Regions from separate parts of the Sphingobacterium thalpophilum genome, predicted to be linked through region 1. Evidence: riboswitches for the same ligand, from Rfam matches in the RefSeq annotation. Region 1 holds a riboswitch; each other region holds the start of a gene.
What was found. Region 1 has a riboswitch for thiamine pyrophosphate ahead of thiM (hydroxyethylthiazole kinase). Riboswitches for the same ligand answer to the same signal wherever they lie in the genome.

Region 2: linked by a shared signal. The riboswitch ahead of AACH28_RS13795 (TonB-dependent receptor domain-containing protein) and the one ahead of thiM (hydroxyethylthiazole kinase) in region 1 are both predicted to bind thiamine pyrophosphate.
Region 3: linked by a shared signal. The riboswitch ahead of pnuC (nicotinamide riboside transporter PnuC) and the one ahead of thiM (hydroxyethylthiazole kinase) in region 1 are both predicted to bind thiamine pyrophosphate.
Region 4: linked by a shared signal. The riboswitch ahead of thiS (sulfur carrier protein ThiS) and the one ahead of thiM (hydroxyethylthiazole kinase) in region 1 are both predicted to bind thiamine pyrophosphate.

The regions. Positions count from the first base shown of each region.
Region 1 covers NZ_CP151087.1:5,471,846-5,479,525, forward strand. The annotation lists gene AACH28_RS24115 (GIN domain-containing protein) at 1-699, opposite strand, end outside; gene tenA (thiaminase II) at 941-1,597, opposite strand; gene thiD (bifunctional hydroxymethylpyrimidine kinase/phosphomethylpyrimidine kinase) at 1,584-2,423, opposite strand; gene thiE (thiamine phosphate synthase) at 2,420-3,052, opposite strand; gene thiM (hydroxyethylthiazole kinase) at 3,042-3,845, opposite strand; TPP riboswitch at 3,928-4,020, opposite strand; gene AACH28_RS24140 (VanW family protein) at 4,083-4,925, opposite strand; gene AACH28_RS24145 (hypothetical protein) at 5,051-5,707, opposite strand; gene AACH28_RS24150 (hypothetical protein) at 5,738-6,301, opposite strand; gene AACH28_RS24155 (dienelactone hydrolase family protein) at 6,335-7,078, opposite strand; gene AACH28_RS24160 (NAD(P)-dependent oxidoreductase) at 7,197-7,680, opposite strand, start outside.
Region 2 covers NZ_CP151087.1:3,108,272-3,115,951, forward strand. The annotation lists gene dusB (tRNA dihydrouridine synthase DusB) at 1-92, shown strand, start outside; gene AACH28_RS13780 (polysaccharide biosynthesis C-terminal domain-containing protein) at 160-1,629, opposite strand; gene AACH28_RS13785 (acylphosphatase) at 1,674-1,955, opposite strand; gene AACH28_RS13790 (amidohydrolase family protein) at 2,074-3,249, opposite strand; TPP riboswitch at 3,478-3,603, shown strand; gene AACH28_RS13795 (TonB-dependent receptor domain-containing protein) at 3,658-6,093, shown strand; gene dtd (D-aminoacyl-tRNA deacylase) at 6,234-6,692, shown strand; gene AACH28_RS13805 (nucleotide pyrophosphohydrolase) at 6,709-7,035, shown strand; gene ggt (gamma-glutamyltransferase) at 7,098-7,680, shown strand, end outside.
Region 3 covers NZ_CP151087.1:1,526,187-1,533,866, forward strand. The annotation lists gene AACH28_RS07025 (insulinase family protein) at 1-2,420, opposite strand, end outside; gene xerD (site-specific tyrosine recombinase XerD) at 2,665-3,567, shown strand; tRNA gene AACH28_RS07035 (tRNA-Arg) at 3,844-3,915, shown strand; gene AACH28_RS07040 (acyl-CoA dehydrogenase) at 3,961-5,040, opposite strand; gene pnuC (nicotinamide riboside transporter PnuC) at 5,027-5,644, opposite strand; TPP riboswitch at 5,701-5,845, opposite strand; gene AACH28_RS07050 (malate:quinone oxidoreductase) at 5,860-7,359, opposite strand.
Region 4 covers NZ_CP151087.1:124,943-132,622, reverse strand. The annotation lists gene AACH28_RS00540 (IS5 family transposase) at 3-1,025, shown strand; gene AACH28_RS00535 (GrpB family protein) at 1,187-1,789, opposite strand; gene AACH28_RS00530 (DMT family transporter) at 1,930-2,820, opposite strand; gene AACH28_RS00525 (family 78 glycoside hydrolase catalytic domain) at 2,909-5,551, opposite strand; TPP riboswitch at 5,712-5,807, shown strand; gene thiS (sulfur carrier protein ThiS) at 5,867-6,073, shown strand; gene thiC (phosphomethylpyrimidine synthase ThiC) at 6,125-7,680, shown strand, end outside.

The DNA of each region.
Region 1 (7,680 bases):
TTTTGGTTGATTTTTTAACGCAATTCTTGCCGATGTAGAAACATTTCCCTGTAAGTTTTCTTTCACGCCGAGCGTAACATTTGCAGACGAATTGGCTTGTACTTGGGCATTTGTTGTCGAGAAACGGCTCATGTCAACCGATGCGGATGAATTGGTGTTCAAATTTAAATTTGAAGCGCTACCCGCAATTTCCTGCTTAGACGAACTGCTTGCCGATACTTGCAAATTTTTACTGCTGACATCTGTCGTTAACTTGCTAGAAGAGCTCGTTGAAAGGTTGATATCATCAGCAATTAATTTTTTAAGCGATATTTTTGCGGAGGAGGATACGTCTACAGAAATTTTGTTTGCCTTAATCGTTTCATCGGTATAGATCGAACTGCTGGATGATGCCGAAAAGCGTGTCGGTATCTTGCTTGAGTAAACAGTTACGCGATTGTTTCTCGCATTTCTGATTGAACTGTTTCTTTTATACTGTACATACAGTGTACCGTTTTTTACAGTCGTTTCGATAAGGGATAAATGTTCGGGATTATCTGCTTCAACAATAACTTCGTTGCGATTAGAGTGAATATAATCTACACGTAATGAAGTTGCCGATGAAATGCCATCTGGAGCAGTGATCTTACGTGTTTCGCGTTCTTGTGCCTGAGCTACATATAAAAATGAAATAAAGGCAATGGTTAAGATTCTTTTCATTATTTTTCTGTTATTAGTTTAAATTTATTTTTACTGAAAGTTTCATTTTAATTTCCCTTTTTATCGTTTCTTATGCACTTATGCATACGCTCTATCGTTAACTGCCACCTATAGTATAATAGTAATGCCAAAACTTTAAATCCGTTTAAAATACTGATTAACACTAGTTTTGTTCCTGAGTGCTATTTTCGTTCATGCTCATTTTTGAACATCAACTGTTCGGTATCGGACAATAGTTTGTTTACCAGACTCTTCGTTTGTAGGCTGCTAACCAGAATTGATACTCTAATTGGGAAGCTGTTATAAATACTTGTCGCATCTTCTCCCGTTTTGTTGCAGTAGTTTCTGCTGCAATTTTGTCAACGTAGTTTTTCGCCTTGATAACGCCCTGTGCAAAATCCTCACCGCTATAAGTTGCTATCCATTTGGAATAGGGATTTCCCTGTGTATTTGCTGTCGATACAATGTGATCTCCGACCTCCTTATAAATCCAAAAACAGGGGAGTGTTGCCGCCATAGCGACCTCAACGCTCTCGAAAGCGGCTACGCTTTTAAGAAAATGGACATAATGATGGCAGGTTGGTTCGATCTTGTTGCTCTTGTCGGCAGGACTTAAACCAAATTCCCGAAAGTAATTTTCGTGTAGTGCCCGTTCAACAAGAAGCGCATTGCGACCAAATTCGAAATAGTCCAATGCTTGTTGGTTATCCGTACTTTTTGCACCTATAAAGGCGAGCACGCGGCCAAATTCTTCTAAATAGAAAGCATCCTGCTGCATGTAAAATTGAAATTTATCCAGGGGAAGACTACCATCACTAAGCTGAACTATAAACGGCATAGTAAGTATATCCGAATAAATAGCTGTTATGGATTCCCAGGCATGATCAGTCCAGTTCATATTGAATAAGTTTAATCGGATTGTGGAAGTGATTTAATGGCCCATTTCCTTTGCCAATGACGAGGTCTTTGCTACCAGCTATTGCTGCGTGTATATAGGCCAATGCGAAGTCTACTGCGCTAACGAGACCAACGCCTTGTGCCAAATGGCTCGCAATTGCTGAAGAAAGCGAACAACCGGAACCATGTGTATTTTTGCTGTTAATTTTTTGTGATTTGAATTCAATTGGTGGATTCTTGTGCTGGAACAACAGGGATGTTAACTCTTGGCTTTGGAGATGCCCGCCTTTAATCAAAACGGATTGACAACCTTTCGCCAGTAGGCTATTTCCCGCTTTTTTCATCCTCTCGACATTGTCAATAACTTCGTCTACTAAGACACTTACCTCATCTAAATTTGGTGTAATCAGTGTTGCTAAAGGAAAAAGAAGTTCTATGCAGGCCTGAATTGTATCATCGTGAATGAGCTTGTGCCCGCTGGTCGATACCATGACTGGATCAAATACGATAGGCCCTTTATATTCTTTTAAATAGGCGCTAATAAGCTCCACAAGTTCAATATTGTGTACCATCCCTATTTTGATTGCATCGGGATAGATGTCGTCAAAAATAGCATCTAATTGGTCCTGGACGGCTGCTGTAGGAATTTCATAAATATTTCTTACACCTTGTGTGTTCTGAACGGGTAAGGCAGTTAAAACATTCATGGCATAACAACCTAATGCAGATATGGTTTTGGTATCTGCTTGTATACCTGCACCACCGCTACCATCGAACCCTGCAATGCTGAGTACGGTAGGGACGCGGTATTTTTTATCTTTTGTCATTTTAATAGTTCTTTTAGTTGTGCACTGGCAGCTCTGGGATCTTGACTTTGGCATATGGTCGAAACGACTGCAATGGAGTCTGCACCGGCGTTCCAGGTTTCTTCTGCTGTTTGTAAATTCATCCTTCCGATTGCGATCAATGGTTTTTCCGTCCTACTCCGAAGTTGTTTTAAACCTGCAATTCCCCATTCAGTAACCGTATCTACTTTTGTTTTCGTAGAAAAAATGGGGCTTACACCAAGGTGGTCGACGGCGTACATTTGTTGACTTTCCAGTTGTTGCATGTCTTCTATGGACCAGCCTATCGTTAATTTATCACCATATTTTTCGCGAATAGCGAGCGGTTGCAAATCATTTTGACCCACATGTACTCCCCATGCCTCGATTTGGGCAGCGATTGCTACGGCATCATTGATCACGAGCGGAATACCATAATGATCGGTCAGTTTTTTTAAACGGATGGCTTTATCCAAAAATGTGGCCGGATCGTCAGCTTTTTCGCGCAATTGTATAAGATCGACTCCACCAATAATAGCTTCTTCGGCAACATTGAGCCAATGTTGAGGATAGCAGTCCCGCTCAGAAATGACCAAATATAGCGGGTAGGGAAAAAGCGGATTAATGCGCATAGCGTTTGATCTTGAGCTTCGATTTGAGGCGTTCTGCATTGAGCTGATAGAGTTCATCGTAGAGATTCAATTGCAGGGTACCCGGGCCAGCTGCTGTTTGGGCAGCGAGTTCTCCCGCTAAGCTCAAAATGGATACACCGGCAACAGCTGCTTCAAAATAGTGGTCTGTAACACCTAGAAATGCACCAATAAGCGCAGTAGCACTACAGCCAAGTCCAGTTACCTGTGTCATTAAAGGGTTGCCATTAAAAACTTCAACCCGGTATTGCTGTGAAAGAATATAGTCTACTTCTCCAGAAATACAGATAATGGAGCCGGTTTGCTCTTGTAATAATTGGCCAAATCGGAGGGCATCTTTACTTGCTGTCGTGCTGTCGACTCCTTTTGTGTTCGGTTGGTTGAAATTGTACAGCGTCATGATTTCTGATGCATTTCCACGAATAACCGTTGGTTTGAGATCCAGTAGATTGGATAATAAATCGTTGCGGAATGCCGATATCCCAGCACCAACAGGATCAAGTACCCATGGCCGTCCAATGGTATTGGCATGTTCGGTAGCAACAAGCATAGCTTCTGCAGTATCTTCACTCAAGGTGCCGATATTAATGACAAGAGCTTGTGCAATATCGACAACCTCGCGTACTTCTAATGGACTGTGTACCATCACAGGGGACGCTCCTAAGGCTAAAAGTGCGTTGGCAGTATTGTTCATCACGACTAGGTTTGTGATGTTGTGTACAAGGGGTTTTTCGACCCTCAGCTGTTCTAATAAATTGATAATTGAATCTTCCATTCTTTTTACATATGCTAAGATGTACTGTGTGGCCTTGGAGGGAAGAAGAGCGATAGCCTGTGCAGTAAAGGAATATGCTGTACAGTGGATTTTTGCTTTTCCCTACGCCGGTATAAACCGAATCAGGTTCAAAGGGACTATCTCAATTCTATACAGAATACCCCCAAAGCCAGACCAAACTTAAACAAAAAAGAGGACTTTTCATATCCATCATTTTTCGATCATTAGCTTGTTGAATTAATCGGCCGGATTTTGATCGGCACTAATTTCAATATATTCAACAGGGGTATAGGTAACCCGGGCAAAATTTTTGGTCAAGAGTTCTGTCTCTAAAACTTTTCCACCCTGAAACTTTAAAAACTTCTCGCGCCAAATCTCATTTTTACGAAAGAACTGATTGTCTATTTTAAGAAATTGATGTTCTTTTTCAAAGATATGGTACGCAAAATCCAGTTCTTGATCGATCCTCAATTCACCTTCTAAACATTTGTCTGTGAACCAGAGATTTATTTGAAAGGTGTAAGGCGTGTTGTTGGTGAATTGATAGTCGCGATAATTATAAAAGACGGTAGCTCCACTACCGAATGGCAAAACACGGCCATCGTCAGGAAAAGGGTCAAAAGAGTGGTGATAACGTTCATTGACGTTGAGTGGACTATGGATAACAAGCCAATGGATGAGGTTGGATATTTGACAGATTCCACCGCCAATACCCGCTCTTGCTTCACCAAAGGATAACTCCATGCCGGGCAGATACCCTTTCTTTACGGTGGGGAGCCCCACGAGTTTACAAAATGAAAAGGTTTCCTTCGGTCTGATCAGAATGCTATTAATCTGTGCTGCTGCAATTTTTAGGTTGGTAACTTTGTTAATCTGCAATTGCATATTATTTTCGCCCAGTTTTTTTAATAAGACAGACTGATGCTTTTTAATACGAAAGGGAAGTTTTTCAGCTGATTTAGCTGTGCTGTATTTCTTATTATCAAATAGCCAAACGGCTTTGCGCCGCACTCTTCTCGCCCATACAGCAATAAAATAGAGTATGGGATGGTGTTGACTGATCAGTTTTCTTTTTCTCAATTTGACGTTTATGTATCGCTATCAAAATTAGTGCAGAAATGTGTTTTTTGCCGTGTTTTGTCGCATATTTTTTTATCAAAATCACGAATCTTATAGTCTGAGCTTGGTGCAGTTTTTCAGTTCGTTTAGTTGGTTTTCTTTACCTGTATGTATTTTGCTGTTAACTTTCCCTCCTTGTTATAGATCAAGCTTTCGTAGGTACAGTTTCCGAGGTCTTTTACAATAGATTTTTGTTGTAATACACCCTCATAATAAAACTCATCAATCGTTTCGTTGGCTCGGTATGATCGCTTGATTTCGGCTGTCAGTCGATTGCTTTGATCGAAGGTTTGGCGTAGTGAGTAGTCACTTGTTTCCGGACTATCATACTGATAGCGGACGCGACTTTCTCTTTGATCATTTCTACCCGAAATCTCTTCAGTAATTCGATTCTGTTGATCATAACTGTAAATGGTCCAGTCTCTCCGTTGATAGACAAAATGAATGGATTCACTTTTTATAACCTGGAGTTTACTGTTCAAGTGATAAATCATCGCCGATTCAAATGTAGGATCGTAGGAAACAATGGCATTTGGAAGATACCGGTAAATTGTACTGCTGCTCCACTTACTATTGCGAAGGTACTGTATGGAGTCGATAAGTCCGAATTGATTATAGCATCTTTTGTTGTAATAATTATTTCCCCCGGAAAGATTGTTCGATGTGATCTCTTTGCCTTCTTCATATACAGTCGTCATAATTGCACCGGATTGCACCGCATTTTCGTCCGAAAACTGCTGCATTACATAAGTGCCGTCACATATATTCTTACGCTAACTGTAATAAAGAGGAAGAGCGGGATTTGCGATAATAGCCGCTGCATATTGCCCGGATGGAATAAATTGAACTTGTGCGATTGAGTCAAAGAAATGTGAGGCATTATATTGTGCCGAAGCTTTCTTTGACGCAATTTGTGTGCTGGTGTTTAATATCGGTTTGGCTGCTGCCAGATAGGTATTACTATCGTATATGATCTTGGGTTTGGCTAATCCATCAAACAAGATCATGGCATGACGTTGCTTCAATGACAATACGTCGATAGTCCATTGGTGATTTTTAACGATGAATGTGAGTTTTTTTGCATCGGTTTTTGTGACCAGTAACTTTGTTGTGCTAAAAGGCACTTGTTTGAAAATCTCAGCAGCATTTTTTTCGTGTAGACGCATGATAAAATCAGTTGATTTATCGGACTCATTGGTTACAAAAAGAACTGCATGCGTTGGGCTAGCTATTGTTAGCGATTTTACTGTTTGCGATGCTGCGCTGGGACTATACAACAGCAATATCAACAACTGAATGATAATCGGATAAATGTGCAGTTTCGCGTTATAATTCATTTGGGTCGATATTGCTGTTGTTGATTTTGCTATTTAATTTAATACTTCTTTCAAAAATAATAAGGTGTGCTCCCAGGCACGTTTAGCCATTACGGGGTTATATTCGGCTGACTCGGGATTCGTAAACGTATGTCCAGAATTTGCGTAGGTAATTATTTGCCAGTCTGCTTTTCCTTCATTTAATTCCTTGACCAACCCATCGTAATCTTCTTTTGATACACTTTTATCGGCTGCTGGGTGCTCAATGAGTACTTTTGTTTTGATCGAACCATTGGGTCTGTCGGCAGCTTTGGATAGGCCGCCGTGGATACTGATCACTGCATTGACGGGGAAGCCGGCTCTCGCCGCTTCTAATGCGCCTGAACCTCCAAAACAATAGCCGATGATCGCAATTTTCGTCGGATCCGCACCCTCTTTTTTCAGCTGTTCCAATGCGAGCATTATGCGATGCTGATAAGCTTTATAGTCTGTCTTGTAGTGGCCGGCAATTTTCGAAGCTGCGGTGTTGTCCGAGGGAATATTTCCTTCACCGTAGATGTCGGCAATGAACGCGATGTAACCTTCTTTTTCAAGAAGCAATGCAGCTTGTTTCGCTTCGTTGTCAATTCCCTTCCATGCCGGAAGAATTAAGACAGCAGGGCCTTTTTTTGCCCTATTGGCGGTTATCATGCCGATGAGTTTTTGTCCACCATCCTGGTAAGAAACCTGTTTTAATTGTTGGGCCTGCGTAGTCATGGTGACCATAGTAAGCATCAATAGTGTCATAACTGTTTTCATCTGTAAAGAATTTGTTCCACTCATTATTTTGTGTGATCAGAAATGAACCTAATTTGGAGTCCATCTCAACTAAATATAATTTTCAATGTACATTTTTTTCACTGTCGCCAACCTGAAGCTACGACTTGATGGATTCAATGATACCAATAACATCGAGCTGTCCGAGACCTTGGTCGTGTGCTTTCCCGTAGGTTTCGAGTAAGGTCTTGAGGAGGGGATAGTCAGCACCGGCTTGTTGAGCCAGTCGAATATCTTTCAGCATAAGGTCTAGCGCGAATGCAGGACTGTAGTTTTCTTCCACCAATAATGGTGTTTTCACTTTTGTTGCCCCACTGCCGCTGGCACTATCGTTGATGATTTCGAGCATATCGCTTCGTTGAATTCCCAGTTTATCTGAAAATAAGATCGTCTCCGCGAGACCTTGATAGATGGTGGAAAGGAAATAGTTGATCGCAAGTTTAGCGGCAATTCCCTGGCCATTTGCGCCGAGATGTTTGATCGATTTTCCCATCTGCTCGAGGTATGGTTGGGCGCGATGAAGATCTTCGGGATCACCACCCACCATAATAATAAGTGTACCCTCAGTCGCTGGTTTGGTACTG
Region 2 (7,680 bases), 2.4 Mb from region 1:
ACCGAATGAAATTGGTTAGCCTTCAAAGCCAGGCAGAGATTCTTGAGGTACTTCATGAAATTGAACACAATTTCTCGGCAGAAATGGTATAATCCTGAAGTCTACGATTTATAAAGAAAAAGGTCGTGCTAAGTTAACATTAGCACGACCTTTTTTCGTTTAAGCGTCTTTCTTTATGAATCGCTTGAGCTGATTTCTTTCCATCAGAAATACACCTCCAATGTAAGCAATCAAAAGCCCATTACCAACGAAGGTATTATGATTAAATACAAAATAGGATAGATAGGAGAAACATATTCCTACAACTATATACATCAGGATCTTGCCCAATTTATAAGGTATAGGATAATGTTTTTGTCCCCATACATAAGATAGCACCACCATAGAAAAGTAGGCTAAAAATGTGACTATTGATGCTCCAACATAACTGTATCTAGGAATCAGATAATAATTCGCAACGATGGTTATTCCTGCGCCTACCAATGAAATATACAAAGCGTAACGTGTTTGGTCAGAAAGCTTATACCATACCGAAAGATTCATATAGATGCCCAACAGCACATAATTGAATAGTAATAGCGGAACGATGAAAAGTCCAGACCAATATAAGTCACGAGTTTCCACATTTCCTTTAATAAAATACTTCAGCCAGTCAATATTCGCTGTAATCCCCAGCATAACTAACATCATGGCAATTACGAAATATTCCATAATCAATGCATAGGTCTTCTTTGCATTAGCATTTTTTGCATAAGAAAAGAAAAATGGTTCGGCGCCCAATCGAAAAGCCTGAACAAAAATGCTCAGAAACATTGCTAATTTTCCAACGGCTCCATAGATCCCCAAATCGCGATCCCCAATATCCTTAGGCAGGTAGATTGGCAACACAATTTTATCTAAATTTTCGTTGATGATATAAGAAATATTGGCAATTAAAATCGGAAAGCTATACGATAGCATCTTTAAGATTAGCTGCTTTTCCGGTTTAAAATAGAAACCCCTCATTTCAGGAAGGAGTAATAGAAAGGTTGCTGCACTTGCCACAATATTAGAAATAAATACATAACCTATCCATTCATTTCTATACCAACCGGAACACCAAGTGCCCAAAGCACCACCATCTTTTATCAGATAGGGAACTAGCGCAATAAAGAATAGGTTAAGCATAACCATAATACCGATGTTGGCCAATTTAATAGCACCAAATCGAATAGGCCTTCCCTCCGATCTCAATTTCGCAAAAGGAACAATAGCTAAAGCATCCAATGCCAATATGAGGGCGAAATACTTCACATAGCTCTCGTAATCGGCATTGTAAGTTCCCTTATTCAACCAGCTACCAATAGTGCCAGCAAAGACTATGGCCGTAATAAAAAATAATGTTGCCAAAGAGGCAATGACGATAAAACTGTTATTGAAAACCTGCTTTTTATCCTTTTCTTCGACTTTTTGGAGAAACCTAAAAAAAGTTGTTTCCATACCAAATGCCAAAACGGCATTGATCATGGATGCCCAGGCGTACATATGAGTAAATATTCCGTAGGACGCAGGTGGATATTTGAGGACATACAATGGCGTCATGACGAAATACAGCATACGGGCTATAATCGTACTCAGGCCATAAATCATGGTCTGTCCGGCGAATTTTTTAAGTACTGACAAGGCGAAAAGACTTAAGATTGAACTCTTTTAACTACTTCAAAATAGGAGAAGCCCTTCATTTCGCCTTCCTTTACCTCAACACTTTCAACGATTGCACCCTCGGGTCCTTCTTGGCAGAACTCCAATAGTGAATCTAGCGCAAAATCGTCGCCCTCGCCCTCTATATAGACAGAACCATCTTTTAAATTGACAACAAAGCCTCTAACACCGACTTGATCTGCAACCGCCTTGGTTGTCAATCTAAAAAAGACACCCTGTACTTTACCTCTTATTGAAATATTCAAATGTTTCATCTGTAACTTATTTTTTCTTCCATCGGTTAGATGGAACTTACCATGACTATAGTTTCGTTATTATAGTCATGGACGGTTCAATAAGAGCAAAAGTACAGAAGTTTTGGGGAATTAAATACTACGCTAAACGTTTTACCTTAACATCTTCATTTAGGCGCATGTGTTCCATACCTTGCAACAACACAATCCCAGGTTTTTTACCCACTTCAAGGGAGCCAAATTCATCCTCAATGTTCAACGCGATAGCACCATTGATTGTAGCCCATTGAATAGTCTGCAAGAAATCCAGATCCTCAAAGTGCGCATGCAATACCTTTAGCTCCTCCAAAATGGACAATGTATCGTTTGAAGCTAAACTGTCCGTTCCGATTACTAAACGCTGTCCGGCATTCATAAAATTCTGAACCTTTGGCAATGTTCCCTCAATATAAAGGTTGGCCTTTGGACAGAGACACCACATCACATCACGATCCATACGTTCTACGAAATCCAAATCTTTAAGAGAGGTATAGGTGTTATGAACCAACAATAATTTATTTGGATAAGGCAAATAAGGAAGATAAGACTGAATCGAATTTCTTGCCTGCGCCTTAATCGCATCAGCATTTTTTCCTATACTTTTATAAAAGTCCAAGAACTCACCCATTTTATAACGGAACAGTTTATTCTCCTCTTCACTTTCTTGATTGTGAATACTGATAATATTTGTTTCCGGAACCATCTTCTTGAATTTTTTAAAAAGGACCTTCGAACAAGAATAGGGAGCGTGCGGAGTAATGGATACATGCCCATTCCTAAACTCTTGGGTCAACGATTTAGCCTCCTTTAACTTAAAGTCAGCTTCTTCAGGTTCAATTCCGAGCACCTCCACAAATGTGTGATATAATATCTGTGAATCTTCCTTCAATTTTGAAGAATTATCAGTGTTGGCGTGATCTCCGACTGCGACAATACCATTTTCGTACATATCTCGATCGGCTTTGGCCATAGCGTCATCTATTTTTTTCATCGATGCCGACCGCGTTGTCATCACCTTACTGAGAAAGCTCGGAAGCCCCGTACCTTTAGGAACAATACCTTTCATATGCGACAATTCAATGTGGCAATGTGCATTGATAAAACCTGGAATTATCACTCCTTCATATCTCTCAACCTTCGTTTTATCTGAAGGTGTAAATGAAGTTGGGTCATAGATACCTTGAATTACCCCCTCCTCATCTACCGAAACAATACCGTCTTTTATTGGCATTGAAGTAATCGGCAGAATATAATTAGCGCTTAAATATTTTAACATTTTATCTCCTCACTATCAATTTAGTAACTAAAATTTTTTGACCTGTATGAATACATACCTTTAGTAGAAAAATTCATGCCAAGGTACCTAAAAAGAACAATAAATACCAAAAACAACAATTTGCACAAATTTTTAACCAAAAAGAAATAATACCGCAAATCCGCTCTTTTTCATTTGTCATAAATTACTTCTTTATACTTCATTTCAATTTTAAATTTATATATTCGCAGCATCGAATAGGGGTGCCTTGTTTTGTCAGGAACACAAATAAAGGCTGAGATTATACCCAACAGATTAAATTCTGTACACCTGATCCAGATAATGCTGGCGTAGGGAGAGGTTAGTTAAATAGTGCGGTCATAGTAACCCCTTGCTATGATTTGTTTAACTCAAACAAAATACATTACCATGATCAAATTTTTGATTTGTAGCTCCTTAGCTACTATTTCAAGCCAAATTGCCATTGCGCAACACAATCTGACAATTAAAGCTGTAGACAATACCAATCAGACCCCCTTACAGTATGTTTCCATATCCATAGATGGACAAGCATCCTTTGCTGGCCAATCGGACAAAAATGGGCTGATTAAACTATATCGTATCAATACAGGTAAGCACCAGATCCAGGTATCTTCTCTTGGATATAAAACATGGAGCCAAAATGTGGATGTTAAAGACAATTTGGAGCTTACGGTAGCGTTAGAACCTAGTACAATTCAAATGGAAGAGGTGCTTGTTCAATCTACCCGTGCCAAAAGAAATGCTCCTACAACCTTTAAAAACATCTCCAAAGAAGAAATAACGCGTAGCAACCTCGGCCAGGATATCCCATTCCTTTTAAATCAGACTCCATCCGTGCAGGTCAATTCCGATGCCGGTGCAGGCATAGGTTATACCGGAATGACAATCAGGGGATCGGATAATCAACGAATCAACGTAACATTAAATGGAATCCCTTTAAATGATGCGGAGAGTATGGGTTCATTTTTTGTAAACCTTCCCGACTTTGCCTCTTCTACTGAGAGCATCCAAGTTCAGCGTGGTATTGGGACTTCGACGAATGGTGCCGGATCATTTGGAGCCTCATTAAATATTCAGTCCAATACGTTAGTCGAAACCCCTTACGCAGAACTCAACAATTCATTTGGCTCCTACAATACCTGGAAAAATACAGTCAAGGTAGGTACCGGACTAATTAACGACAAATTTGCCTTCAATGCCAGATTATCTCGAATCAGTAGCGATGGTTATATCGAGAGAGGTAGTTCAGACTTACAGTCTTTCTATGTGGATGGAGGCTATTATGGCAAGAAACATATTTTAAAAGGAATTGTATTCTGGGGAAAAGAAAAGACATATCAAGCCTGGAATGGCGTTCCTGAACCATTGATTACTGGCGATCGATCGCGCATGGATGACTATGCAGATAATGCACTCGAAATCTCGGGCGCAGAGAAGGATCGTTTCATGAACGCTGGCCGGAATTATAATCTATATACGTATCAAAATCAAACAGATAATTATACGCAGAAACATCATCAACTTCATTATACCAATATCCTGAACGACAAATTGACACTCAATACAGCCCTACACTATACAAGAGGTTATGGTTACTATGAAGAAATGAGACCGGGAGATAAACTAAGTAAATACGGTTTGCCTAACGTCATCATTGGTAAAGATACCATACAAAAAACAGATCTCGTCCGTAGGAGATGGCTTGATAATTATTTTTATGGCGTGACCTATGCCCTAAATTACAGACCGAATGATCAGCTTGAAATTACTTGGGGTGGAGCTTATAATCAATACAAAGGAAAACATTATGGCCAGGTGATTTGGGCACAATATGCATCAACCGGTTTTCTTGACGACAAATATTACTTCGGGAAATCACAAAAAAATGATTTCAGTAATTTCTTAAAGGTCGATTACAAACTAGACAAGTGGATATTAATGGCCGATATTCAATATCGGAATGTAGATTACCACATGTATGGTGATGATGATAAGGTGAAAAATTATAATTATCATCCTAAGTTTAATTTCTTGAACCCTAAAGCTGGTGCAACTTATTTGCTAAATGACCATTCAAATGTATACGCTTCTTATGCCTTTGCACAAAAAGAACCTGTTCGCAAGGATTTTATAGAGAAAAATAGCGCCTTACCAGACCCTACCCCGGAAAAAATGCAGGACATCGAATTTGGCTATCGTTTTACAAATGAAAAATTCAACATCGGATTGAATGGATATGGCATGTTTTACAAAGATCAGTTGATCCCAACAGGCGAAATCAGTGATACTGGCTCTCCAATTCGACAAAATGTCAAAGATAGCTATAGAATGGGGCTTGAATTCGATGGATCATGGAACATCAGCAAACAGTTCAACTGGAAAGCAACAGCTAGTTTCAGCCAAAATAAAATTAAAGACTTTGAAGAGGTAATCGGTGATACAAGGATATTTTATTCAAAAACAAACATTGCTTTATCTCCGGGAACGATTTTGTCAAGTAATTTTTCTTATAGTCCGATAACGTCACTTACATTCTCTCTTCTATCCAAATTTGTAGGAACACAATATCTAGATAATTCATCGGCGAAAGAGAGGAGCATTTCTTCTTATTTTGTCAACAATCTGTTAGCAAACTATAGCTTTACAGCATTAGGTATCAAAAACATCAGTGCAACTTTACAGGTCAACAACATCTTAAACGAAAAGTACGAAGCCAATGGCTACACCTTCGGTTGGATGGAAGGTGATACCAGAAAATATTATAATTTCTATTTCCCACAAGCACCAACAAATTTCCTATTGGGCTTGAATTTCAAATTTTAGAAACAATTTATTTAAATAAAAAAACGTCTCTTTTTTCCTGAGGAAGCAAGAGACGTTTTTTATTTAATATGGCGGATAAATTGCACATTACATCGTGTTTAACAATCGGAATTTTTACCTTTGGTTTTATACTTTTCATTATGCGCGCAGTTATACAACGAGTGAAAAACGCCTCTTGTACGGTAGATAATCAGATTACAGGCAAGATCCAGAAGGGTTTAATGATTTTATTAGGAGTTGAAGAAGCTGACACAACAGAAGATCTGAAATGGTTAGGACAGAAATTCATCAACTTACGCATCTTCGAGGATGAACAGGGCCTGATGAATAAATCGATACAGGACATAGACGGAAATATCTTACTCATCTCACAATTCACCCTCTTTGCTCAAACAAAAAAAGGAAACAGACCTTCTTTTATCAGAGCAGCAAGACCGGATAAAGCCAAACCAATGTATGAAGAGATGGCTTTATTGTTAAGTCAATTGCTCCAAAAAGAGGTTCAACTTGGCATATTCGGAGCAGATATGAAAATCGACCTACTGAATGATGGTCCAGTTACCATCGTCATGGATACAAAAGATAAGGACAACTTTTAATTTTTTATTGAAAAAGATGACAATTAAAGAAGCACAAGAGGTTATTGACAAATGGATCAATAGTACCGGAGTACGTTATTTCAACGAACTGACAAACACCGCCATACTCATGGAAGAAGTCGGTGAGGTTGCTCGAATAATGGCTCGACAATACGGAGAGCAATCTTTCAAAAAATCAGACAAAGAAGTCAATTTAGCAGATGAAATGGCCGATGTATTATTCGTTTTGATGTGTCTTGCCAATCAAACGGGAATTGATCTAACAGAAGCTCTGGAACAAAATCTTCAAAAGAAATCAATTCGGGATGCCGACCGCCATAAAAACAACGAAAAACTTAAATAATTGGAGATAGTATTGTTTGTACAACTCTTTGAGATAATATTTAAAGTTTTAAATCGAATACGATGTATAAATTCATAACCTATTCGCTCATAGCGAGCATATGCCTTGCCTCTTGTGCGACAAAACAACAGCTAAATTCTAAGGTCGAGCAGGCCAGTACTTTTAATAAGGCTGCCGTAGTCACAGCGCATCCTTTGGCTTCAGAAGTCGGCGTAAAGATTTTAAAACAAGGTGGAAATGCAATAGATGCTGCAGTTGCCGTGCAATTTGCTTTGGCAGTTGTTTATCCAAATGCAGGAAATATTGGCGGCGGCGGCTTTATGCTCTATCGCGATCATCGGGGTAATTTAGATGCCCTAGATTTTCGTGAGAAAGCTCCTCAAAAAGCATCCCGGGATATGTATCTCGATGCCCAAGGTAATGTTATTCCTGAGTTGAGTCTTTACAGTCAATTGGCCTCAGGCATCCCTGGGTCTGTTGCCGGTATGTGGGAAGCACACAGAAAGTACGGCAAGTTGCAATGGAAAGATCTCGTACTCCCAGCAATACAGCTCGCCAGAACAGGTTTTAAAATCAGTCAACGACAAGCCAATGAGTTTGAAAGCCATAAAGATCGTTTTGTCAAGCTGAATCCCTCTGGTGCTG
Region 3 (7,680 bases), 1.8 Mb from region 1:
GTCAACACACTCTCCAAGGCTTCCATATTCACATTTTCAATTTCATTATAGGTATAGTCCCCATAGTAGGCCAATTGCGTACTTGCCTTCTCCTCTTTGCCTTTATGAACAACTACGCGCTCGCCCTTGCTCGGCTCCAGAATATTTAAATCCTTGTAGCTTTCTCCTCTTTTAAGGGCCGGCAATGAAGCCAGGTAGGTTTCTAAATAAGGCTTGATCTGATTCTCGTCAAATGACCCCACAATTGTAAACACAAAATCCGAAGCATCAGCAAATCGTTCTTTGTAAATTGCCAAAGCACGCTCCCGATCAATTTTATTGATCGTTTCTACCGTTGGGTTTTGCCGGCGGACATTGTTGCCATAAAGCACTTCTTTCACTTTATCCGAGAATACATTATTTGGATTGCTCAACCTATTTTCCAAAGATCCTTTTGCCCGGGTCATGGTACTCTGGAAAATATCCTGATCCAATCGAGGCTCGGTAAAATAACCATAAATCAATTCAAAAGCATTCTTCAAGCCTTCTTTATCTGTACTACCTGAAATACCTTCGTAACGTTCGGAGATATACGGAGAGATGGAAACATCTTTTCCTGAAAGATACTTCGTAAGCTCAACGTTGTTCATTTGTCCAACGCCGCTTGCATCAATTAAAGAAGACGCATTGGAGGCTGAGAAGTAGTCTGCATCACTATAGCCTGATGTTCCACCCGGACTATACGCCATAATCTGTATCTCATCATTTTTAAAGTCCGTAGGCTTTAGGATTACTTTCACACCATTGCTTAAGATCAATTCTTTCGCTTGAACGGCGTCAATACTTTTTGACGATAAAACAGTGCCTTTTACGGGCTCTTTTGAAAGCAAGGGAAGATTGGAAACTTTATCTTCATATGCTGTCACGGGACTCTCTTCCACGGCTTTTACCCAGCCCGTCACGGTAGACTCAGCGGGTAAATTGGCCTTATCCTTTTCTGGCCCCATAACTAAAACATCGCGGTTCAGATCGGTATAATATTTTTTCACCAAACCATTCACTTCCGACAGTTTCAAGGTTGGTAACAGCTGTTTTGTCAAACGATAAGCGTTTTCATTACTTAAAGCAGGTTCATCATCAATAAAATAATTGAGATAACGGTCTACATAGCTATCCGACTTCTTTTTATCACGCTCGATAAATGACATCTCGTTACCCTTTTTCATATCGGCGATGGCACGATCCAACTCCGTCTGTGTAAAACCGTATTTTTGAATGCGCTCAAATTCGGTTAACATCGCTTTAAATCCGGATTCCAACTCGCCTGGTTTAGGCACTACCAACAATGAAAAAGTATTAAGGTTAGCAACAAAATCGCTGATACTTCCACCTGCCTGCATAAAAGGAGGGTTCGGTTGTTGCATCAATTCAGAAAAACGCCCCGCGATCATCTGATTGAACACATTCTTCAACAGCTCGTTTCTGTAATCTCCTACCGTGGAAACCTTTTCTTTTTCGCTTTTGATCAAAATCTGTGCAACAGTGTAGGGCAGTTCCGGATCTGAAATAGCCAAGAACTGGTTCTTGTTTAACAGATCGACCCGATATTTTTTACGCTCCAACGCTTTTTTGGGCATTTTCATATCGGAAAACAATACTTTCACCCTTTCTTCCATCTCCTTGGGATCAATATCTCCAACGATGATCAGGGCCTGTAAATCCGGGCGATACCAGTCTTCATGGAATTTGCGTATTTCTGTGTAGGGAAATGTTTTCAGTATCTGTTCAGTTCCGATCGGCAAACGTTTGGAGTAAAGGGAACCATTGAGCAACATCGGAAAGTATTGATCCTGTAAACGCTGCTGTACTCCTCTTCCACCTCGTTTTTCTTCGAGAATAACACCCCGTTCTTTATCAATTTCCTCGCCATCCAACAAAGCGTCCTGAGCCCAATCGCGCATTACCTGCAAACCATTTTTTAAAAGTTCAGGATCGTCAGAAGGAATGGGCAGCTGATAAACGGTCTGGTCAAAGCTGGTATAGGCATTGAGGTCCGATCCAAATCGAACCCCCGCTTTCTGCAGGTAGTTAACCAATTCATTCTTTGGAAAGTGCTTCAGGCCATTGAAGTTCATATGTTCTAAAAAATGGGCCAAACCAAGCTGTTTTTCATTTTCTAGAATAGAGCCGGCCTTCATACCCAAATACATGGTAACACGGCCTTTAGGCTCGCTATTTTTACGAATAAAGTATGTAAATCCATTTTTCAGTTTCCCTGTGATGACTTCATTGTCGAAGGGTAATTTTTGATTCAGGGCCAAACTATCTTGGGATAGAATCGCGCGCGCTTCCGCGGTTAACGTGGTTGGCATTTTTGCTTCTGCTATATAGAACGTAGCCGGTAATAGAAAAGCTAATGCGAGTGGTTTAATGAATTTCATACAAAAAAATGTCTTTTTTCAGTTATTTTTGCTAATTGTTTTATATTAGGGTAAACGGAACAGGAGATCAATTGTCCCGATAAATCGTAAAATACAGATTAATACTTTTTTCATTATCCAAGGAGGAATCGGGACCCGCTATAAGGGAACGTCTCTTTGTATTACTTATAATCTGTAAAAATTCCACTTAAAAATACAGAATAACTTTCGAAAAGAACAACAGTTAATTGTAATTTTGTTGCAAATGGATTTTGAAAACTGGACTGATATAAAAAAGGAATTCGAACAATTCTTAAAGTTCGAAAGAGGTTTAAGCGTTAATTCAATTGATGCTTACTTAAATGACGTATCCAAATTTCAGATCTACTGCGAAGACAATCATTTGGTTTTAAATACTGTAACGAGAAAAAATATACAGGAGTTTTTGGCTTGGTTGCAGGAGTTTAATATTTCACCCTTCACACAATCCAGGCTGATCTCTGGCCTGAAGACTTTCTTTAGCTTTTTGATGATCGAGCATGAATTCGTCCACAATCCGACAGATCTTCTTCAGGCGCCACGCTTGGCACGCAAGCTGCCCAGCGTTTTGAGCATACATGAGATCGATCAATTGATCGCGGCAATCGATCTTTCTTCACCCGAGGGCGAGCGCAATAAAACGATCATCGAAATCTTATACGGATGCGGTCTCCGTGTTTCCGAACTTGTCACACTCAAGATATCAAACCTTTTTTTAGATGTTGAATTTATCAAAGTTGAAGGCAAGGGAAGCAAAGAACGCCTCATTCCAATTGGTCAACACGCCATTAAACACCTTCGCATCTATTTAGAAACAATCAGACCTCATATCAAGATTAAGGCCGGAAATGAAGATATTGTATTCCTCAACAGAAGAGGCGCCGCATTATCCCGGGTCATGATCTTCTTGATCATCAAAGAACTTGCCTTAAAAATTGGTTTACAAAGAACCATCAGCCCACATACCTTTAGACATAGCTTTGCGTCACATCTGGTGGAAGGTGGTGCCGACTTAAGAGCTGTACAGGATATGCTCGGTCATGAAAGTATTACTACGACCGAAATATACACACACATCGATAGGGACTACCTTCATTCCATTATTACGCAATATCATCCACGGTCGTGATAAATGTCCGATCACCTTTGCCAGCTCGACCATCCAAATGAACTGTACTGCTTTATTCAGGGGCAATCGTGCTAGCCACCTCTCATTCCACATGGCCCGCCCGATGCTAAGCATATATGGAAACTATTAGCATTGACGTAAAAAAAATAGAGAATTGACGAAAGCTAAACGCTAAAATACTGACGATAAGATGCCTTAAAAATTGATTGCTAAAAGATATAATTTTATCACAAAGATTGTTTGTAAGATCTAGAAAATAGTATATCTTTGCGAGACGTTCCCGTAGTTCAATGGATAGAATTTCAGATTCCGGTTCTGACGATGTGGGTTCGACCCCCGCCGGGAACACATCCTATTTAACAACAAAGACTATCCTAGGATAGTCTTTGTTGTTTAGAAGCTCTTTTGCAATAACTTGTGTTGCGAAGCCGTAAAAATATTCCTGAAGATGATATTGATTTCATGGTCAATGGCGGCCCCCGAAATTCCGGTGTGTGGATAGAGTCTTATCGTATTTGTCAAGATAGATTCTACAAAATCCCTACTTTGTTTGCCTATCTGTTCATAAATCGCTGCATTATCATTTCCATCGTGAAGATTTACCCAAGAAAGAGCGGCCAAATTCATTATTTCCTCCCTCCGATTCGCATAATCTTGCTGAAATTCATCGAGTACCCTAAACGCTTCTTTACTTTCAGTTTTCTCCCATTTGGATTGATTGCTTTTTAACACAAATAGTTTTTCGATTAAATCCAAAAAGCGCTTATACATTCCCGTAAAGTTGGCCAGTAAAGTCAATTCCGCAAAAGGCATAAAGGGATATTGATACAACAGCTCGCGACGTGTACTTTTTGCCGCATCAATCTCAAAAGACTGCCTGCTATCAACGAGAACGTCTTCCAGCGAAAAAGAATGCGAAGCTGTAGCTTCCAATCCAAATGTATCCCAGTCATAGTGAATCAGTACATGATCCCGATCGACAAAAAATGATTTTATCAGCGGTTCACCTTTTTCGTCCAAAACGGGTTTTCCCGCCTCCTGAATTGCGGCATTTAATGTGAAGTGCGTCAAATGTGGCGCTCCGGTAGCATATCTCCAGAAACCACGGAGTCGATAGTGGTCCCCTTCACGCGTAGCAGTACCAGATGCCTGTCCACTCCCCCCGAAACAAACCCGATCCGTTTCGAAAATTTGATTTCCTATAAGGGGATCAATAAAACCGACAAAGAGATTTGCTCCTGAACATAAAGTTACTGTCCAGGCTAATCCCCCATCCCAATAAGCCAGATCAGCCAATAAGCTGAGTCCTTCAGGTACACTTAACCCCAATCCACCTAATGCACGGGGAACCCAAATCTTAAACCACTTCCGACGGTAAATCAGATCCAGTTGTCCATCTGACAACGTTTTCTGCTGAATTCCTTTTGCCTGATTATCTTTCAGTATAGCGATATCTTCGCTATTGAATTGCATATCTTTCTTCACGTATTATTCTCCTCCAATTAAAATACCCACTAAATGCCATAACAAATAAAAATAACGTCAAGCCCGAATAAAGAAACAGCCCTTTATGGATCAGCAAAGGAATTGCCATCAGATTACTGATATTCAACAATATCCAATTTTCTATCTTCCGCTTTGCCAATAACCACATCCCTGCCCAAGCTGTACAGGAAACGGCAGAATCCCAAAGCGGTACATCAGAATCCGTTAAGTGTACCAATCCGAAATAAAACAACAGAAAACCGACAGCACATATGCCACCTACTATCCACCATTCTTTCGGCTCACAGTGTGTTATGGGCGTAGCTACATCACGACTATATTTCCAATAGATCCAGCCATAGATGCTCATGATCAAATAATAGAGATGTAGCAATATTTCGGCATATAGTTTCGCATGGAATAATACGTAAACAGAAATTAAGATACCAATAATCCCAAAAATGTAATTGATCGATTTATTTTGCCGGGAAAACCAAACTTGTAAAACACCAAAAGATACCCCCAACCATTCCGCAATGGTGGCCTGTTGAATCTGTTTTACAAAAGCTTCGAAAATTGTTTCAGAAGTCATCGCCTTGTTTATTATTTCGTGTCATTCATAATAAACCTATGGGAGAGAAACGGCTATTTTTTATTGAAATTAAATCCCTACGCCAGCATTACCTGGATCAGGTATATAAAAGCGATTGTACAAGGAGGTACAATCGCCTTTATTGGGTATAATCTCAGCCGAGAATGACCACGGTCATTCCAAGCACCCCATAAGTATATTTTCTGTCGAATTGATTATTCTATATCAATCAATTTCAACGCTTTGTGCGTACGCGTACGCGTTTCTTTACAAAGTTGCGCATCATCGTTCAATGATTTCCCGTGTGAAGGGATCATTTCACGTAGTTTTTTACGGTATTCATCTGATTTGGCACGTTCAGGGAAACATCTCTTCAACAAGCTGATCATAATAGCTACTGACGTCGAAGCTCCAGGAGAAGCTCCTAATAGCGCAGCAATAGAACCATCGGCACTAGAAACGACCTCTGTACCAAATTCTAAAATTCCACCTTTCTTTTCATCTTTCTTGATGACCTGAACACGTTGTCCTGCTTTCTCGATAACCCAATCCTCCAATTTAGCTGTAGGCATAAATTGTTTTAAAGACTCCAGTTTATCTTTTGGTGACTTCATGACTTCAGTAATAAGATACTTCGTCAACGGTAAGTTGTCAAGTCCGGCTGATAACATCGGACGGATATTGGACAATTTGATAGAAGCCGGTAAATCGAAGTAAGACCCCTGTTTTAAGAATTTAGTTGAGAAACCTGCATATGGTCCAAACAATAACGCTTGCTTGCCATCAATATAACGTGTATCTAAGTGCGGTACAGACATTGGAGGCGCACCGACAGAAGCTTTACCATACACCTTCGCATGGTGTGTATTAATGATCTCTTCATTCACACAACGCAGCCATTGGCCTCCCACCGGGAATCCGCCATAGCCTTTCGCTTCGGGTATTCCAGATTTTTCCAACAATAACAACGAGTGCCCACCGGCTCCAATAAATACAAATTTTGCCTTGATTTCTCGCTTTGTTCCTGTCTTTAAATCTTTGACTTCCACTTCCCAGCGACCGTCATCTTCACGTTCGATGTCAATTACTTCGTGGTTTAAGGAAATCGAAATATTTTCTTTATTTTCAAGATTAGCGATCAAATCACGTGTCAACGACCCAAAATTTACATCAGTGCCCAGATCCATTTTTGTCGCCGCGATTTTTTCGTCTGCCGCACGTCCTTCCATCATCAATGGAATCCACGATTTCAACAATGCTGTATCTTCGGTATATTCCATCCCTTTGAACAAGTTTTGGGTCGTTAGTGTTTCCCATCTTGTCTTTAGAAATTTAGCGTCTTTTTCACCAAAAACCGCACTCATGTGTGGAATACTACGGATAAAATTTTCAGGTTGGGCAATAATGCCTTTATCAACGAGGTAGGACCAAAATTGCTTAGAGACTTCAAATTGCTCGGCAATTTTCACTGCTTTATCAATCTTGACAGAACCATCTTTCTGTTCGGGGGTATAATTTAACTCGCATAAAGCAGAGTGACCCGTGCCAGCATTATTCCATGCGTCAGAACTTTCAGCAGCCACAACATCCAAACGCTCAAGAATTTCAATATTAACGTCTGGGCTTAATTCATTGATTAGAGTACCCAAAGTAGCACTCATAATACCGGCGCCGATCAGAACAACGTCAACTTCTTTATTTGATTTTTTGCTCATGTTTTTGTGATTGATGCAAATTTAATATAGTTTTTGGTAAACGTCCAAGTCTTTTGTCAAAAAACTGTACTTTTTAGAACCACTTATTCAAAAATACCATTGATTTATTAAAATAATCCTAAGTGAGCAATCGCTTACCGTAAAATTCTAAAAATGTTACCTTAAAACACTCCCCCACTCCAAGATAAACACCGGGTCAGCACACAATGTTTTTCTATTTTAAACCGTTATTTATCGAAAGATTTTGTGTTATAATATAGTTTTAACATTTTTGCAGAACGTCGATAGGCAATAGTGTACACGATGGCTAAAAAATAAGAT
Region 4 (7,680 bases), 410 kb from region 1:
AAATCAAGCAGGAATTCTTCGATCAGATCAATACATTGGTAAATTGGCGTCCGATTTCAAATATTATCAACAAGCATTACCACAAAGGGGAAAGCAAAATGGGACGCCCTAGTTATTCTGGTCTTGTCCTCTTCAAAATGACACTTCTACAGACCTGGTATGGTCTGAGTGACTACGAAGTAGAAGACCGTATAAACGACAGTATCTCCTTTAGTCGCTTTGTTGGCATCAGTTTGGACGATTCGGTTCCCGATCACAGTGTTATTAGCCGTTTTCGCAGCTCGCTGACAGAAAAGGGTGTTTATGAGAATCTATTCAAGGAGCTGAACAAGCAGTTGAATAAACATAAAATATTGGTAAAACGTGGAGCTATCGTTGATGCCAGTATTGTTGATTCTCCGCTAAAACCAAAAGGCAAAGTTATTTACGAGATCGAAAGTGACCGTAGTGAACATCCTCGCGAAGATTCTGAGCTGGATAAAGAGAATAGTGAACAGTTATTGATCCAACAAGAGAGCCCGGGTGTTGACCATGAAGCTCGTTGGATAAAGAAGGCTGGGAAAACACGTTATGGCTATAAAAAGCATTATGTCACCGATACAGAAGGCCTGGTTCTGGGCGTGGTAACCACTCCAGCAAATGTAAATGAAATTGCCAATCTTCAACAGGTAATATCTTCGGCTGACCTTCCAAAGGGCATCCATATCTATGCTGACAAGGGATATCGTTCCTCTAAAAATGAGGAATTGATCAAATCAGGAAAGCTAAAAAGCAGGATCTTGCATAAGGCAAAGAAAGGAACAGCGTTAACCGAAAGAGAGAAGTTAAGAAACAAACTGATCGGCAAGATCAGGTTCAAAGTTGAACGGACCTTCGGGAGCATCCGGCGATGGTTCAACTCAAGCTGTGCAAGGTATAAGGGGATCGCCAAAATGCATACACAAAATCTAATGGAAGCCATGGCGTACAATCTTTACAGATCACCTGGGATACTTGTGTCCAATGCAATAAAAAACACAAATTAAGCAGTTGAAAAGGCCTCAAAAAGAGGATTTTTCAAGAAAACGCAACTAGATTTCCGAATCCAAATCGGAAAAAACTGCAAAAAAAAGCAAAAATAACCGATCAGAAAATATCAACATTATTTTGCAACGGTCTTTACTACGATTCTATTGTTCCGCAACCTTTATTGTACCATTCCACTATTGTACCATTCCACAGCTTTTGCTTCATGCTCTTTCAAAAATTCATCTTTTGCATGATTATATTCGTTACCATCTTTCCATTGCTGGAGTACCAACTTTCCTTTGATTGCCTGATACTGATCTCTTACTTCGTCATGTGCACGCAGATAATCGCGAAAGGCTATATGGCGCAACCAGTGTTTTGAATTCAACGGTATGGTATGGATATGTGCTACTCGTAACGAATGGTCATGCAATCGTGCTGGAATTTCATTACCAGGCGCGATGTGCTCTGGCAACCCCAATACTTCAGGACGATCAACCAGGGCGACAAAAAAACGTCTGTAAGGCATATCCTCATTGTATTTTTCATAATATACATAGCACTTGTCTCGCAACAGGAGCGGAATACGATCAAGATCGTTTTCTTCCTCTAAACCGATCAATATATCAATGATTGGTTTGGCAGACAATCCCTCAACGGCTGTACTTCCTATGTGATCAACCCTTGACCTTATTGGTTTCAACAGTGTAAGAAGTTCATGTTGAATGCTGTCGAAATTCGCTTTCCACATCGGATTATAAGGTTCAAACGGTAAAATCATACGATGCTGTCTTTGCCACTACAAGATAAATACACATCATTCGATCAAATACGCCTCGAATGATACCCTAAAAGTTAAAGTTAATAAATTTATCGTTTTCCGAGAGAGCCTATAATCCAGTTCTCTTTTTTCTAATGCATTTATCGGGCAAATTTCTTCGTTCCTACGACACAGAGAATAACAGCAACTGTTACGGCCAGCATGCCAACACCGACTTGTTCATGAAGAAGCCCGGCGGCTAAAGCCAGACCGAAAAAAGGCTGGAGTAACTGTAATTGTCCGATGGTCGCCGTGCCACCTTGGGCGAGTCCTTTATACCAAAAAACAAAGCCAATAAACATACTGAACATCGACACATAGGCTAAACTGGCCCAGGCCCCGATAGGCACAGTGTCAAAAGACGATGGAAGATAGATAAAGGTAAGTGGCAACATCAACGGCAGCGACAAAACCAAAGCCCAGGAAATGACCTGCCAGCCCCCTAGCGTCTTGGTCAATTTTGCACCTTCAGCATAGCCTAAACCACAGAGAATGACCGATAAAATCATTAAAACATCGCCTAAAGGTGAGGCTGTTTGTCCTTGTGCCAGCGCATAGCCGATCACCAGTAGACTCCCTAAAGCAGAAAACAGCCAAAAGATTGGGTTCGGACGCTCGCCACCTCGTATAATACCAAATACGGCTGTCGATACGGGCAAAATACCGATAAAAACGATGGAATGCGCGGACGTGATGTGCTGCAGAGCCAAAGCGGTTAGTAAGGGAAATCCAACGACACATCCTATTGCCACGATGCATAGCGACCCCAATTGCTTTCTTTCCGGACGTTTTTCCTTAAAAACCATCAATGTTATCAGTGCCAATATGCCTGCAATGGAAGCCCTTGCTAGTGTAACAAATACAGGGTCAAACGCTAAAACGGCCATGCGTGTTGCCGGCAACGAACCACTAAATAATACCACACCAATAAAACCATTTAACCAACCGCTTGTTGTATTTTCCTGTAATTTACTTATGCTTAATTGCGCCATGTATCAATCTTTTACACAAAGTTCGTCCATTACAAGAATTAAGCACAGTCACAGTTTTTGATAATTCAATGGACACAGTTACCCATGATTACTTGAGTTCCAGCTCAAGCCTATGTTTACCAGCGTCCAATTGGACGACATCGCTACTGCTAATGCTAACATTATCCGGCGGATAAAATGTCGCCGTGGCATTTGCGGGTATTTGGATATCATAAACAATCTTTTTATCCTTTAACTTCCATTCGGAAACGATTTTACCGTAGGGTGAATCATAAGAAATAGAAGATTCTTTCAGTTCCTGGAGAAAGATGGGTTTTAAGAGCACATGTTTAAATCCAGGTTGTTTAGGATCTGGCAGAATCCCGCCGATAGATTTAAAAAACCAACCACCGATTTCGCCAAACATCATGTGGTTGTCTGAAATATCACGGGTTGCTTTTAAATCCCAGTTCTCCAACAATGTTGTCGCGCCATTTACTATCCACCATCCCCAAGACGGGTAGGTATCTTGTACCGCAACCTTATAGGCTGTCTTTGCATAACCGTTATCTTTTAACGCATTCAATAATGCTTTTGCACCCAATACCCCTACATCTAAGTGAAAGTTGGTCTCTTCCACTTTCTTATTCAGGTTGGCTGCAACCCGGGCTTTCATTTCGTCAGGTACCACACCCCAATAGAGTGGAACACTCAGTTCAGTCTGTGTTCCATTGCTATAAATACCCTTGGAAGCATCTAAAAATTTAGCGTTGATGGCCGTCTTAATTTTACTGCTCAGCAGTTCATATTTTTGTTGATCTGCTGTGTATCCAAACAATTTAGCCGTAGCAGCCAAGATGGTCGCATCCACATAAAAATAAACCGAGGAGGTCAACTCCAGATTCGACTGTGACTTCACTGGCACCCAGTCTCCACGCCCAAAAGTCGTCAACCCAGATGGGCTGATTCCGTCGACATAATCGACATAGCGTTTGATATTAAGATAGCATTCTTCTAATGCACGTGGGTCTCCATAAAACTGATAGATCTGCCAGGGAATGATGGAAATGGTACTTGTCCAATCCAAACCATTCGCTGTACCATAACCCCATCCCCCAGTTGGAATAATATCGGGTAAGACACCGTTCTCCTGTTGCTCATCACGATGATCCGCCATCCATTTTTCATAAATTGTTATCCCGTCAAAATTGTACAAAGCTGTTTCAATCGCAAGGTGCCCATCCCCTGTCCAACCGTTCTTTTCGCGCTGCGGACAGTCTGTAGGATAGCCCATCAAATTGGACAAGTAGGCATTGTTGGTCGCTTCCCATAGTTTGTTGACCAACGCTGATGACGTCTTGAGCTGTCCAATGGCGGGCACATCACTATGCATAAAATAAGCGGTCACAGCCGAACTATCCAATGCAATTGCCGCACTGCTGCTAACCTCGACATAACGAAACCCTTTGTAACCGAACTTGGCCATAAACTCATCATCCCGACCACTTAAGGTCAATATATCGGTCTGAAAGGGCTCCTTTTCCTTATCGCCCCGATAATAAACATCAATATTGGACTGATCAAGATGCCCATCCGCCAACAACCGCTCACCATGCTTGATACGCAGCATAGTACCCGCAGCTCCTTTCACCTTAATTTTTGTAATCCCGGCCATATTCTGGCCCATATCAAACACATAGGTACGTTGGTCTATCTTTGTCACTGATTTCGGCTTATAGGACTTCACGAGCCGAATCGGTACCATCTGTTGGGAAACGATATGTGCAGATGGCGCATTTCTATACTGAACAGCCTGCCAGGCCGAATCATCGTATTTTGGTTTATCCCAGTTGGGTATTTCCAGTCTTGCATCGTAATGCTCACCAGTGTAAATATTATTATAGGTGATTGGTCCTGACGCTGTCTTCCACTGCTTATCCGAAACAATGGTTTCCGTCGTTCCATCTGTATAAACGATTTTCAGTTCTAAACAGAATGTTGGCCGGGCCCGCCATGGTGCTTTATCAAAATTCCAAACGGCCAGTGGTTGATGATTATACCAGCCATTCCCCAAAACAACGCCAATGGCGTTCTCTCCTTTTTGAAGCTGCTGGGTTACGTCCGTCACGACATACAATGTCCGTCGGTCAAATCGAGTATACATTGGATCCAGACGATGGTCGCCAACGCGCTGGCCATTAATGGAAAGTTCATATAATCCTGCTGCGGCAATATATGCGCGGGCAGATTTTATCTGCTTATTTGCCTTAAATTCTGTTCTAAAATAAGGCGTTTCTCGCGCATGAATATCCTTATTGTCGCTGATCCATTTTCCTTTCCAAAGGTCCATTCCCATCATGCCCGTTTCGAACGATGCTATTTCTGAACGTGTTGATACACCATCCTTATCCCATACTTTAACCTTCCAGAAGTACTTGGTCTGTGGCTTTAACTGTGCGCCATTATAGGACACTAACATAGCCGAGCTGAACTGTTTGCCACTATCCCAGTTATCTTTGGTCTCTCGCAGCAGTGCCAGCGAATCTTGCCCTAAAAAGATCTGATAAGCCTGTTGTACCGCACCTTTACGTTGGTCCTCAAGTCGCCAGCTAAGTCTTGGGTGAATTGCATCAATACCCAATGGATTGACCAAATGTTCGCATGTCAACTGCACGGCGCTGCAGTTGTTTTTAGGTTGGGCATAAGTGTTGCTAGCGATACACAACAATGTTGTCAATAAAATCCTACGCATTAAAAGATACTATTCTTGGTGGTTGTTAAATTGTTTTAGCTGATTCAAAAAACTAATATATCAAATATTTCCCACATACTGACCTGTACTTTCCTGTACAATAAACCCAAGTCTGCAAAATAAAATTCTTGCAACTTTCATAAAAATAACCTTATCTTAGTCACAACTTTAGGGGTGTCTGCTCGTGCAGGCTGAGATTTTACCCTTAGAACCTGATCCGGATCATACTGGCGTAGGGAAAAGTGAGCTGTCTACAAGGTGCATTGCTGTGCCTTTGTGTAGCCATTCCTAAAGTTTTACCAAAAAAATTAAGGAATGGAACTTACAATAAACCATCAGATTCGATTTTTCGACCCCTCGCTTACTTCATTGGAAGGCTTGTTGCTTTTGGAATTATCCGGCCAAACTCAGGGCGTGGCTGTAGCTATTAACAACAAAGTCATACCCAAAAAGGACTGGGCTACGACACCACTAAAACCGCACGATCAGATTATTTTAATCACCGCGTCCCAGGGCGGATAGCTATTCCCCAAAAATCAATCGAACCGAGTAATTCACCCCAATAAGAAAAAAATGACAGCTGAAAAAATTACGCAATCGCCCTTTCCAAATGCAAAGAAAATTTTTGTATCCGGAAAACTATTTCCTATTCAAGTCGCTATGCGTCAAATCTCCTTGAGTCCAACCAAATTAACGAATGGAGAAGTAGAAATTAATCCCCCGGTAACAGTCTATGATACTTCTGGACCATATACCGATGACACCATCCATATCGATATCCGAAAAGGCCTCCCGCGCCTTCGCGAACAGTGGATCTTAGATCGTCAGGATGTCATACAGCTGCCTGGCATCAGCTCTGAATATGGACAAAAACGCCTTTCTGATTCAACGTTGGATGAACTCCGATTCGCGTATAGCCATAAACCGAAAGTAGCCTCTCCAGGTAGTAATGTTACCCAATTACATTATGCTAAGCAAGGCATCATTACCCCAGAAATGGAGTACGTTGCTATCCGTGAAAACCAACGTATCGAGCAGCTCACGACCAGTACCCCCGGAATGGATCATCAGCATAAAGGACAGAATTTTGGTGCCAGAACACATGATAAAGCAATTACACCAGAATTTGTCCGTGAGGAAATCGCTGCCGGAAGAGCAATCATCCCCAATAATATCAATCACCCTGAAAGTGAACCCATGATTATCGGGCGCAACTTTCTTGTTAAAATTAATGCCAATATTGGCAATAGTGCTGTAAGCTCAAGTATAGAGGAAGAAGTTGAGAAAGCAGTATGGGCCTGTCGTTGGGGAGCCGATACCATCATGGACCTATCCACTGGCAAAAATATTCACGAAACCCGCGAATGGATTATCCGTAACTCGCCCGTTCCAATCGGTACAGTACCGATCTATCAGGCGCTCGAAAAAGTGAAGGGGGTGGCCGAGGACCTTACCTGGGAAATATTCAAAGATACCTTGATTGAACAGGCCGAACAGGGTGTTTCGTACTTTACCATACACGCCGGCGTACTGCTTCGTTATATCCATCTCACCGCTTCTCGAGTAACGGGAATTGTCTCCAGAGGAGGGTCTATCATGGCCAAATGGTGTCTTTTCCACCACAAAGAGAACTTTCTCTATACCCATTTTGAGGAGATCTGTGAGATTATGAAGCGATATGATGTTGCTTTTTCACTTGGCGATGGTCTCCGTCCAGGAGCCATTGCAGATGCAAACGATGCTGCTCAATTTGCGGAGCTAGAAACACTGGGCGAGCTCACCAAGATCGCCTGGAAACACGATGTTCAGGTGATGATCGAAGGTCCGGGCCATGTTCCTATGCAATTGATCAAAGAGAATATGGACAAGCAATTGGCTTGTTGTGACGAAGCACCATTTTATACCTTAGGACCCTTAACAACTGATATTGCTCCAGGTTATGACCACATCACATCAGCCATTGGAGCTGCTATGATCGGATGGTTTGGATGTGCGATGCTTTGCTATGTGACCCCAAAAGAACATCTGGGCTTACCAAATAAAAAAGACGTTAAAGACGGTGTAATCACCTATAAACTAGCTGCCCATGCGGCCGATTTGGCCAAAGGACATCCGGGTGCACAATACCG